2 regions of the Mesobacillus sp. QJM3NY_10 genome follow, and region 1 is predicted to be linked to the other one. Evidence: riboswitches for the same ligand, from Rfam matches in the RefSeq annotation. Region 1 holds a riboswitch; the other holds the start of a gene.
The links. Region 1 has a riboswitch for S-adenosylmethionine ahead of AC0VX7_RS10245 (LLM class flavin-dependent oxidoreductase). Riboswitches for the same ligand answer to the same signal wherever they lie in the genome.

Region 1 (4,868 bases):
GAAGCGGAGAATCAGTTAAAAGCTGTTGCTGAAGCTGGAAACGGAGAATACTTTAAGGCCGACAACCCTGAGGAATTAAAAAATACAATCCAATACGAGTGGCTCCCTTCCACCCTCGACCTGGCGTTTGCTTTTACGATGGCACCAGATGGATGGGATATGGTAGCGGAATATAAAATAGCAGATAAATATCCGCTGGAATTATGGACCGTTGGAAGAAAAGAAGCACACCGAATCATCGACGCAGCCGCCATCATGTCAGAGAATGACTGGATCACCGATGAACAATATTCGGAGCTAAGAGATTGGGGCTTTGAACGCAGCGATGCCATGAAGGAACTTCATTATGCCATTTCCAAAACCAATCGGGAAAAAGCAGATACCGAGAGCAAGGAAATAAGGCAAAGAGTCGACGACTGGGTGGAGAAAATGAAAGAACTTAAAAAAGATCGTGGCGATACCTGGTAAAAAAGATGGTCCCAATGGACCATCTTTTTTATTCAATCACCATGCCATACTGAGTCCTCATAAGTTTGATTTGCCTGTGTGGCAGCGCACGCTCATAAATTACTTTAGAGACCACAATTTTTTCCCCATCAAGCTGAACCCAGTATTCCCGTTCCTCGGTAAAATTCCCAACTATATTCCTGGTTATTTTCTCTACCCCTTTTTCCTCAACAATCCCCTGTGCAGAATCCACATTAAATTGAAAATAGAGGTAATCCTCATACGCGAAAGACAGAAGGCCAATGCAGCTTATCCAAATTATGAAATAGAGTATTTTTTTCACCAATATCACCTATATTTAGTGTGCGGTAAATCAGAAAAATATACTCTGAATATTGGGCTGGTATGTAATATTTCAGAAGGTAAAATATGCTAAAATCAATATGTTTTGACGCAAGGTATTTAATTTATCTTCTTTTCCAGGAGTATTTCATCTCTAATAGGAATCCCCTCATACCCTACCATAGGGATTGAGGGTTTGATCTTTCTAGCTTTCTCAACAGCATTCTTCAAAACCTGTGTAAGCGTGAAACCACGTTTTTGCCAAAACTTTAGTGCATTTAAATTATCATTAGTGGTGACTAATTTTAGAACTTCGCACCCTTCACTTGCCGCAAGGATTTCAACTTCCTGCACAAGAAGGGTACCTATTCCCTTTCCCTCATCTATACTATCTAGAGAAATAATCTCACATTCATGTCCGGAAACAATATATGTAATTAAACCTGTAATTTCCCCATACTCATTAAGTACCGCATACCCATCAAGGTCACTGCAATCATAGACACCGCTTGAAATCACCATTTGCTGACTTCCCCAATGAGCTTCAAAGAACGCTCTCACTTTCTCTCTTAACAGTTGATTTATTTTAATGACTTCCATAGTCTTACCTCCGATATTTTCACATCAAAAAGAACGCAAACTATGCGTTCTTTTAGCTTTATAACATTTGTAAAGCTATACCAAATGTATCTTCCTTAATCTGCTCTTCTGAGATATTTGGATTGTAATAGCCAACACTATAATAGATTCCATCCTTTTCAAAAACGAGAGTTCCTTTCATATAATCGCCTACCGTCCCATCAGCTAACTCAACTTCCTCCCCTGGACCTTCTGGATATTCAACTTTAAAATTATGGACAGTTATTAAGAAAATGATTTTATCCTCTTTGTTTTTGGAAAAACTCTCAAAATTGACTCTTAACTCTTTCCCATCGTGCTTAAAATCCTCAATGGTCATTTTCAGCGGCATGGCGTCAAAGGGTAAATCCTTAGGCGGTATTACTTCAAATGGCAAAGCATCTAAGCCAACTTTCAAGGATGGTACATTATATAGAATGGGAATACTTTTCAATTGTTCCTCGGTGACATTCCCAGTTGGTTCAACTTTCTCAAGTTTACTAGTATCGAGCGCTCCATTTTGTTTTTGCTGGCAGCCGAAAAGCATTAGCACCAGGATTATAGGAATAAACGATAACTTTTTCATCTGCACTCCCCCTTATTTTTAATACGGAGGAATCTCTGGGAAGTTTCAAAATTTATCCAAATTTATTAATTATCTTGTCACAACCCCATACTCCGCAGCCAGCTCTTCTCCTAAAAACTTTGCCAGCTGCAGCATGCCGAACTTACCTGCTTTCCCTTCAGCATAAGAATTATAATTTGTATTTGTATTGATATCGTAAGTGAAGATTTCACCTGACTCATTTTTGATGAATTCAATTCCAGCAACATTAATATTATTCGCTTCTAGTACTCTCTTATATTGATCAATGATTGGATCATTAAATCCTTCGATAACCTGGAATTTTGGCTTTTCTTCAACTTCTTCGCCAACAGGGCAGAACAGGTCACCGATCTGGCAGGCATCAGCCGGGCACAATTCAAATCCTTCAGATGTATCGACTCTCACCGCATAAACAAACTCGCCGCCGACAAACTCGCATCTAGTTATATAGCTCTCCGGGGACTGGATATATTCCTGAATCAGCGTCACACCATCAACCGGTTCTTCAAAAGAAGGTCCATCAACATATGCCTGAAGTGCTTCAATCGATTGAAACAGCTGGACGCCAAGACCTTTTCCTGCTCGATTATGCTTCGTGATAAATGGCTTTCCTTCAAATTCCTTCGCAGCATCCAATAACTGTTTTTTCCCGACAGTCGCAATTGTCCTCGGAGTCCTTACTCCATGCTTGGTCAGCTCAAGATATTGCTTAACCTTGCTTACCTCCAGTTCCAGCGCGCGAGAACCGTTGAAAACTTTACGGCCATGGTTCTCTAACCATGATAGAACCTGCGCAGTATATTCCGGAGCGAAACGATGGCCTCTTGTGTGTGAAGAAGCGCTCATCCTGCTATAATAGATCCCTTCAGGAGGTTCTTTCGATAAATCTAGCAGCCCCTCGTCTAGATGCCATTCTTCATATGGAACTCCCAGCTCATCAAGCCGTTTTGTCAATTGGACCGTCCATTCGTTATTTTCATGGATGATATATACTTTGCTCATTATTCCTTCATCTCCTTAATCAAATGTAAATCAAACAATCGCTTGCTTCTTTTTTGCCTCAACTAGCGGCATAACTTGCTTTGCGAAGCGCTCCATTTCCTCGAGCTGAGGAGAGAATTGCAGTAACAGCAAACCCAATCCAGCTTCTTCATACTCTAAAATTCGCTCGGCAATTTGTTCTGGTGTACCTACTAAATTTGGCCGCAGTCCACGGTTTGATACCGAATAGTCCTGGAGCTGAACCTGCTGTTCAAGCTGAGATTTGCTCGTAAAATCTTTAAAGCCGGCATAGGCACTGGATTCTTTAACATCCGTGATACGTTCCAATTCGGCAAAAGCCTCTTCCTCTGAATCCCGGCAAATGACGTAAGCGGCCATTCCGAACTCTGACAGTTCAGGATTTGACGTAGCGGCCCTCCGAGTCTTCATGTCTACTATTTTCCGTTGTATTTCTTCTACTGTCCCGCCATGCATGACATAGGCATCGCATTTTTCAACAATCGTCTGCTTCCCTTTTTCGCTCTCACCGCCAGCGTATAAAATTGGATTCGGGCGCTGTACCGGTTTTGGGAACAGCTTCGTGTCCTTCAAATCATAAAACTTACCTTCATAAGAGAAGCTTTCTTCACTCCATAGTCCCTTGAGCACATCAATGAACTCAGTAGTCCGTTCATACCGCTCATCATGCTCGGTAAAAATCCCCCCGTATTGGCGCGCCTCTTCCTCCCACCAGGCTGAAACCACATTAAGGGTAAATCGCCCGTTGCTGATCTGATCTATGTTTGCAGCCATCTTTGCTGTGACTGCGGGATTATGGAACCCAGGCCTAACAGCAGCCATAATTTCAATCTTTTCTGTCACCGAAGCCAATGCGGCAGCAGTTATCCATGCTTCAAGGGAGTCATGCTCGGGACCTTTGATATCATTCAGATATAACTCTGCTATCAAAGTGGTAGAGTAGCCCCATTGTTCTGCTGATTGAATCACCTGCTTTGCATAATCAAAGCTAGGCGGCATATTTTCATCCTCTACATTCCTAAGCCATCCGCCAAAAATCGGCAGCCAAAATCCATATTTCATCCCAAACTCTCCTCCGGTTTTAATCTCGACTTTACCAACCCGATAAGTTGGTTTTACAAGAAAAACATTAGAGACTCATAAATAAGCCTCCTAAATACAAAAAGCTCCCTTCTTTAAGAAGAGAGCCATAGAATACTCTCTTCTCATCTTTCAGACAAATTTGTCCGCAGGAATTGGCACAGTATTCAATCAGAACCTGTTGCCGAGGTTTCGCAGGGCCTTTCCCTCCACCTCTCTTGATAAGAAGACATGTATTAAATTTTAGTTTACTAAAGTGATAATATTCTAAATTCATCCAAAAGTCAATTCGTTTATCGAAATATATTTTTAAATTCCTAACGGAAAGCCTGACAGAAATTTATTTACCCTTTGTGATGCCTCAACCAGTCTTTCTGGAGGCTGAACCATAGCAATTCGGACATACCCTTCACCCTGCTTGCCAAAAGCATCACCCGGAACGACGACAATCCCTTCCTCATCAATTAGCTTGAAGGCAAAATCACGGGATTTCCAACCCTCAGGAATCTTCGCCCACACAAACATCGTTGCCGGAGAATTGGCCACTTGCCATCCGCTGTCCCGAAATCCTGATACCAAGGCATCCCGCCGTGCTTGATACTGCTTTAGCTGATCCTTCAGGAATGAATAGTCAGAAGTCAAAGCGGCAATCGCAGCTTTTTGGATTGGATAAAAGATGCCGTAATCGATGTGTGATTTGAAAGCAGCAAGAATATCAATAACCTGTGAATTTCCTGCTACGTATCCAATACGA
Region 2 (4,868 bases), 1.7 Mb from region 1:
CGAAAACAATCTTATCAAGGAATGGTACGCGAAGCTCCAAAGAATGAGCCATCGTCATTTTATCAGCCTTCAATAAAATGTCCCCGCGCATCCAAGTGTGGATATCAATATATTGCATTGTATCAACCGGATCATAGCCTCTGCTCTCACGATAAAGAGGCTTTGTGATATCCCTGTAATCGTACTGTCCATTATAAACGTGGAGCAGCTCGCTCTTCTCTTTTTCAGTGAACATCTTCGCGTTTCCAATGTAACGCTCTTCCATTGGCGTCACGCCGCGTTCGATGAAGCTCTTGCCCTTCATGCCCTCTGGCATCATTTTCGAAATGCCCTTCAGCATCGACTTCCCTACCTGGGGAATCTTGTTGAACATTTCAAGGTCCTGCGGCTCACGGTAAATGTTATAGCCTCCGAACAATTCATCCGCACCTTCACCGGAAAGCACAACCGTTACATGCTTCCTTGCTTCACGGGCAACGAAATACAAAGGTATAGCAGCCGGGTCAGCAAGCGGGTCATCCATATGCCACATGATTTTCGGAAGTTCATCCATATATTCCTGCGGACTGATCACATAGCTGATGTTTTCAACTCCGAGTTTATCAGCCGTTTCCTTCGCGACATCAATCTCGCTGAAGCCATTTTGTTCAAACCCAACAGAGAATGTCTTGATTGAAGGATGATACTGCTTCGCAATCGATGCGATGATCGAAGAATCAATTCCGCCAGAAAGGAAAGAACCAACTGGTACATCACTGCGCATGTGGATTTTCACCGATTCGAACAGGACATCCCTGATCTCCTTCGTGAATTCATCCTCAGATTTATGGATCGGCGAGAAGCTCGCTTTCCAGTAACGCTTGATTTCCATCGGCGAACCGATTTTCTTTGTAAAATAATGCCCTGGCTCAAGCTTGTAAATGCCTTCGGACATTGTATTAGGTTCTGGCACAAATTGATAAGTCAAATAGTGCTGTAATGCCTTGTAATCGAGGACATCATTCTCAAGCGCAAGCAAAATGCTCTTCTTTTCAGACCCGAAGAATGTACGGTTCTCATCTTCAAAGTAGAAAAATGGCTTGATGCCGAAATGGTCACGCGCTCCGTAAAGAATCTGCTCCTGTTTATCCCAGATGACAAACCCGAACATCCCGCGAAGCTTGTCAACAGCCTGCTCTTTATAGTGGCTGTATAGGGCAATGATGACTTCAGTGTCCGAATGAGTTTCGAAGGTCAGCCCTTCTTCAATCAACTCTTCACGAAGCTCAAGATAGTTGTAGATTTCTCCGTTGAAAATGATCCAGTAGCGCTCATTTTCATACGTCAATGGCTGATGGCCAGCCTCAAGGTCGATGATGCTCAGACGGCGGAAGCCGAACTGGATATGCTCATCATAGAAATACCCATCATCATCGGGACCACGGTGGGTAATGATGTCATTCATATTTTTAAACAGCTGCTTGTCATCGCTGCTGAATTCCTGTGCATTTTCATGTACACAACCGATAAAGCCACACATTATGTACTTCACCTTCTCCATTTCAGATAAAAATTTATTGTTATTTTCCAATGATTTTACTTCCTAAAAACATACCATCTAATACTATCATTAAACGCAAAGTTTTTGCAGTATAATCTGTGGGAAATTTAAGGTAATACTCTATTTTACACCTTTTGGACCATTCGCAAACCTTAGGGATTTTTGCGTCTTCCCTGGATTAGACGGCAAATAATAAAGGGAGTTACATATTTCTATGCAACTCCCTTTGTGATTTTATTTTCCTTGAGCTTGAGTGCGAAGTACCTCAGCCTTGTCTGTACGCTCCCATGGAAGGTCAACGTCTGAACGGCCGAAGTGTCCATAAGCAGCTGTCTGCTTGTAGATTGGCTTGCGCAGGTCAAGCATGTTGATGATACCAGCCGGGCGAAGGTCGAAGTTGTTTTCAACAACGTCGATCAAGACATCTTCGCTCACTTTGCCTGTGCCAAATGTATCGATGGAAATCGATACCGGACGAGCAACGCCGATTGCGTAAGCAAGCTGAACTTCAACTTTTTCAGCAAGGCCAGCAGCTACGATGTTCTTCGCAACGTAACGTGCAGCGTATGCAGCTGAGCGGTCAACTTTTGTAGGATCCTTACCAGAGAATGCACCGCCGCCGTGGCGAGCATATCCGCCGTAAGTATCAACGATGATCTTGCGGCCAGTAAGACCTGCATCACCCTGTGGTCCGCCGATGACGAAACGGCCAGTTGGGTTGATGAAGTATTTTGTGTTCTCGTCGATCAATTCTGCTGGTACAACAGGATTGATGACATGTTCTTTAAGATTGCGCTGGATTTGCTCGAGCGAAACTTCCGGGTGGTGCTGAGTTGAAATAACGATTGTATCGATACGGACAGGCTTGTCGTTCTCATCGTATTCAACTGTTACTTGAGTTTTTCCGTCAGGACGAAGGTATGGAAGGATCTCTTCCTTGCGCACTTCAGTCAGGCGGCGTGAAATCTTGTGTGCCAATGAAATCGGGAGAGGCATAAGCTCCTTCGTTTCGTTGCAGGCAAAACCGAACATCAAGCCCTGGTCTCCCGCTCCGATTGCTTCGATTTCCTCATCTGACATTTGGCCTTCACGCGCTTCAAGAGCCTGGTCAACACCCATTGCGATGTCAGCAGACTGCTCGTCGATTGAAGTCAAAACTGCACAAGTTTCAGAGTCGAAACCGTACTTAGCGCGAGTGTAGCCAATTTCCTTGATTGTTTCACGAACGATTTTCGGAATATCTACGTATGTAGATGTAGTGATTTCGCCTGCAACTAGTACAAGGCCTGTCGTAACTGATGTTTCAGCAGCAACACGTGCGTTAGCATCTTTTGCAAGGATCGCATCCAAAATCGCGTCAGAAATCTGATCGCAAATTTTATCCGGATGGCCTTCTGTTACTGATTCAGAAGTGAACAAACGGCGTTTGTTTGACATCTGAGTTCCTCCCTCATTTATAAAAATTGATCGAGGCTGTCCCAATACAGACCTCGGTTGATACGGTACTCATTCCCTATGTAGTATGAAATAAACGCTGAGTTTTTATTAGAAAAATTTGTTTTTGATTCATGGTGAATTTCTTTTTTTCCTAATTTTCACCCACGGGAGCAATGACACCAAAGAAGGCAGTCCGGTTGCATTTTCATGCAATTGGACAGAGAAAAGCAATATAAAAAACCTCTCCAATTTCGAGGAAAGGTTTATGCTTAAATCCGCGCCTTTCGCTCTTATCGTTCAAGGGCAGTTCCCTTGCGTCAGGTTAGCACCTTTGCCCGGAAATAGCAGCATTCCAAAAGCTGTTTTTTCACGTCTGCAGGTTGCTGGGTTTCATTGGGCCTGTCCCTCCACCAGCTCGGGATAAGAGAGTATCCGTTCAAGACCAAATCATAACGAAACTACAATTGCATGTCAATGATTTTCTCGGTAAAATTGTCGATTGTTGTTGAAAGTTTTTTTGTATAATGAAATGGCCTCACATCGCTTCTTTTTGCTTGACTATATAAAGAAAGAATTATATAACGCAAGTTAGGTACAAGGTAATTTTTCGAGTCATTAGTATAGATTAATTAAACCAATGTGTTATACTAATACCGAGATGTAAACACTTACAAAATATTAAACTTTCAAGAAATGCAAAAGCGCCTTGTTCAGTCCCGACAAGCGCTGGAGGGCCGACCGGTGAAGTCGTTCTTTGACTTCATTGGGCGGACCGAAGCGACTCGAGGGGCTAGGCGCTGGCGCTGGACATTTCTCGAGGTTAATATTTAATTTTGAATCTATAAAAAAGGAAGGTATTCTCCGATGAATGTTGTAGGAATATCAAATGAACTTTCAGCATTATTAAAAGGAAGCAATGTAAAGGTACAGTTATCAGTTCCCCAGCTTGTTGAAAAAATCCTTAACCGAAACGAAGGGCTCCTGACTTCCACTGGTGCTGTAAGAGCAACCACTGGTAAGTATACTGGCCGTTCACCTAAAGATAAATTCATTGTCGAGGAAGAATCCGTGAAGGACAAAATTGACTGGGGCTCCGTCAACCAGCCGATTTCCGAGGAATCTTTCACAAAACTATATAATAAGGTATTGAATTTCCTTAAAGAAAAAGAGGAAGTTTTTGTATTCAAAGGATTTGCAGGTGCTGATAAGAAATACCAGCTTCCGATCCAGGTAATCAATGAATACGCGTGGCACAACCTTTTCGCCCACCAATTGTTCATCCGACCAACTGAGGAAGAGCTTGTTGGTCATGAATCTGAATTTACGGTCATCTCTGCCCCAACTTTCAAAGCGGACCCTGAAGTTGATGGAACGAATTCCGAGACATTCATCATTGTTTCTTTTGAACAGCGCGTCGTGTTGATCGGCGGAACAGAATATGCGGGTGAAATGAAGAAATCGATATTCTCCGTGATGAACTATTTGCTGCCTGAAAACGACATCCTGTCCATGCACTGCTCCGCAAATGTGGGACGCGAGGGCGATGTTGCATTGTTCTTCGGTCTTTCCGGAACAGGAAAGACAACTTTATCAGCTGATAACAATCGCCGCCTGATTGGTGATGATGAGCACGGCTGGTCAGCTAACGGTGTTTTCAACATCGAGGGCGGATGCTACGCTAAGTGCATTAACTTATCCAAGGAAAAAGAACCGCAAATTTATGATGCAATCCGTTTCGGTTCTGTACTTGAAAATGTCGTTGTCGATGAAGAAACCCGTATTGCGGACTATGATGACGGAAGCCTGACTGAAAATACACGTGCAGCTTATCCAATCCAGGCAATCGAAAACATCGTGGACCCTAGCATTGCCGGACATCCAAACGCGATCG

Region 2: another riboswitch for S-adenosylmethionine. It lies ahead of metK (methionine adenosyltransferase); the one in region 1 lies ahead of AC0VX7_RS10245 (LLM class flavin-dependent oxidoreductase).

The regions. Positions count from the first base shown of each region.
Region 1 covers NZ_CM149675.1:2,046,334-2,051,201, reverse strand. The annotation lists gene AC0VX7_RS10270 (vWA domain-containing protein) at 1-468, shown strand, start outside; gene AC0VX7_RS10265 (hypothetical protein) at 497-790, opposite strand; gene AC0VX7_RS10260 (GNAT family N-acetyltransferase) at 910-1,389, opposite strand; gene AC0VX7_RS10255 (hypothetical protein) at 1,448-1,993, opposite strand; gene AC0VX7_RS10250 (ATP-grasp domain-containing protein) at 2,063-3,016, opposite strand; gene AC0VX7_RS10245 (LLM class flavin-dependent oxidoreductase) at 3,047-4,096, opposite strand; SAM riboswitch class I at 4,237-4,342, opposite strand; gene AC0VX7_RS10240 (LL-diaminopimelate aminotransferase) at 4,424-4,868, opposite strand, start outside.
Region 2 covers NZ_CM149675.1:3,759,338-3,764,205, forward strand. The annotation lists gene asnB (asparagine synthase (glutamine-hydrolyzing)) at 1-1,519, opposite strand, end outside; gene metK (methionine adenosyltransferase) at 1,775-2,977, opposite strand; SAM riboswitch class I at 3,265-3,404, opposite strand; gene pckA (phosphoenolpyruvate carboxykinase (ATP)) at 3,842-4,868, shown strand, end outside.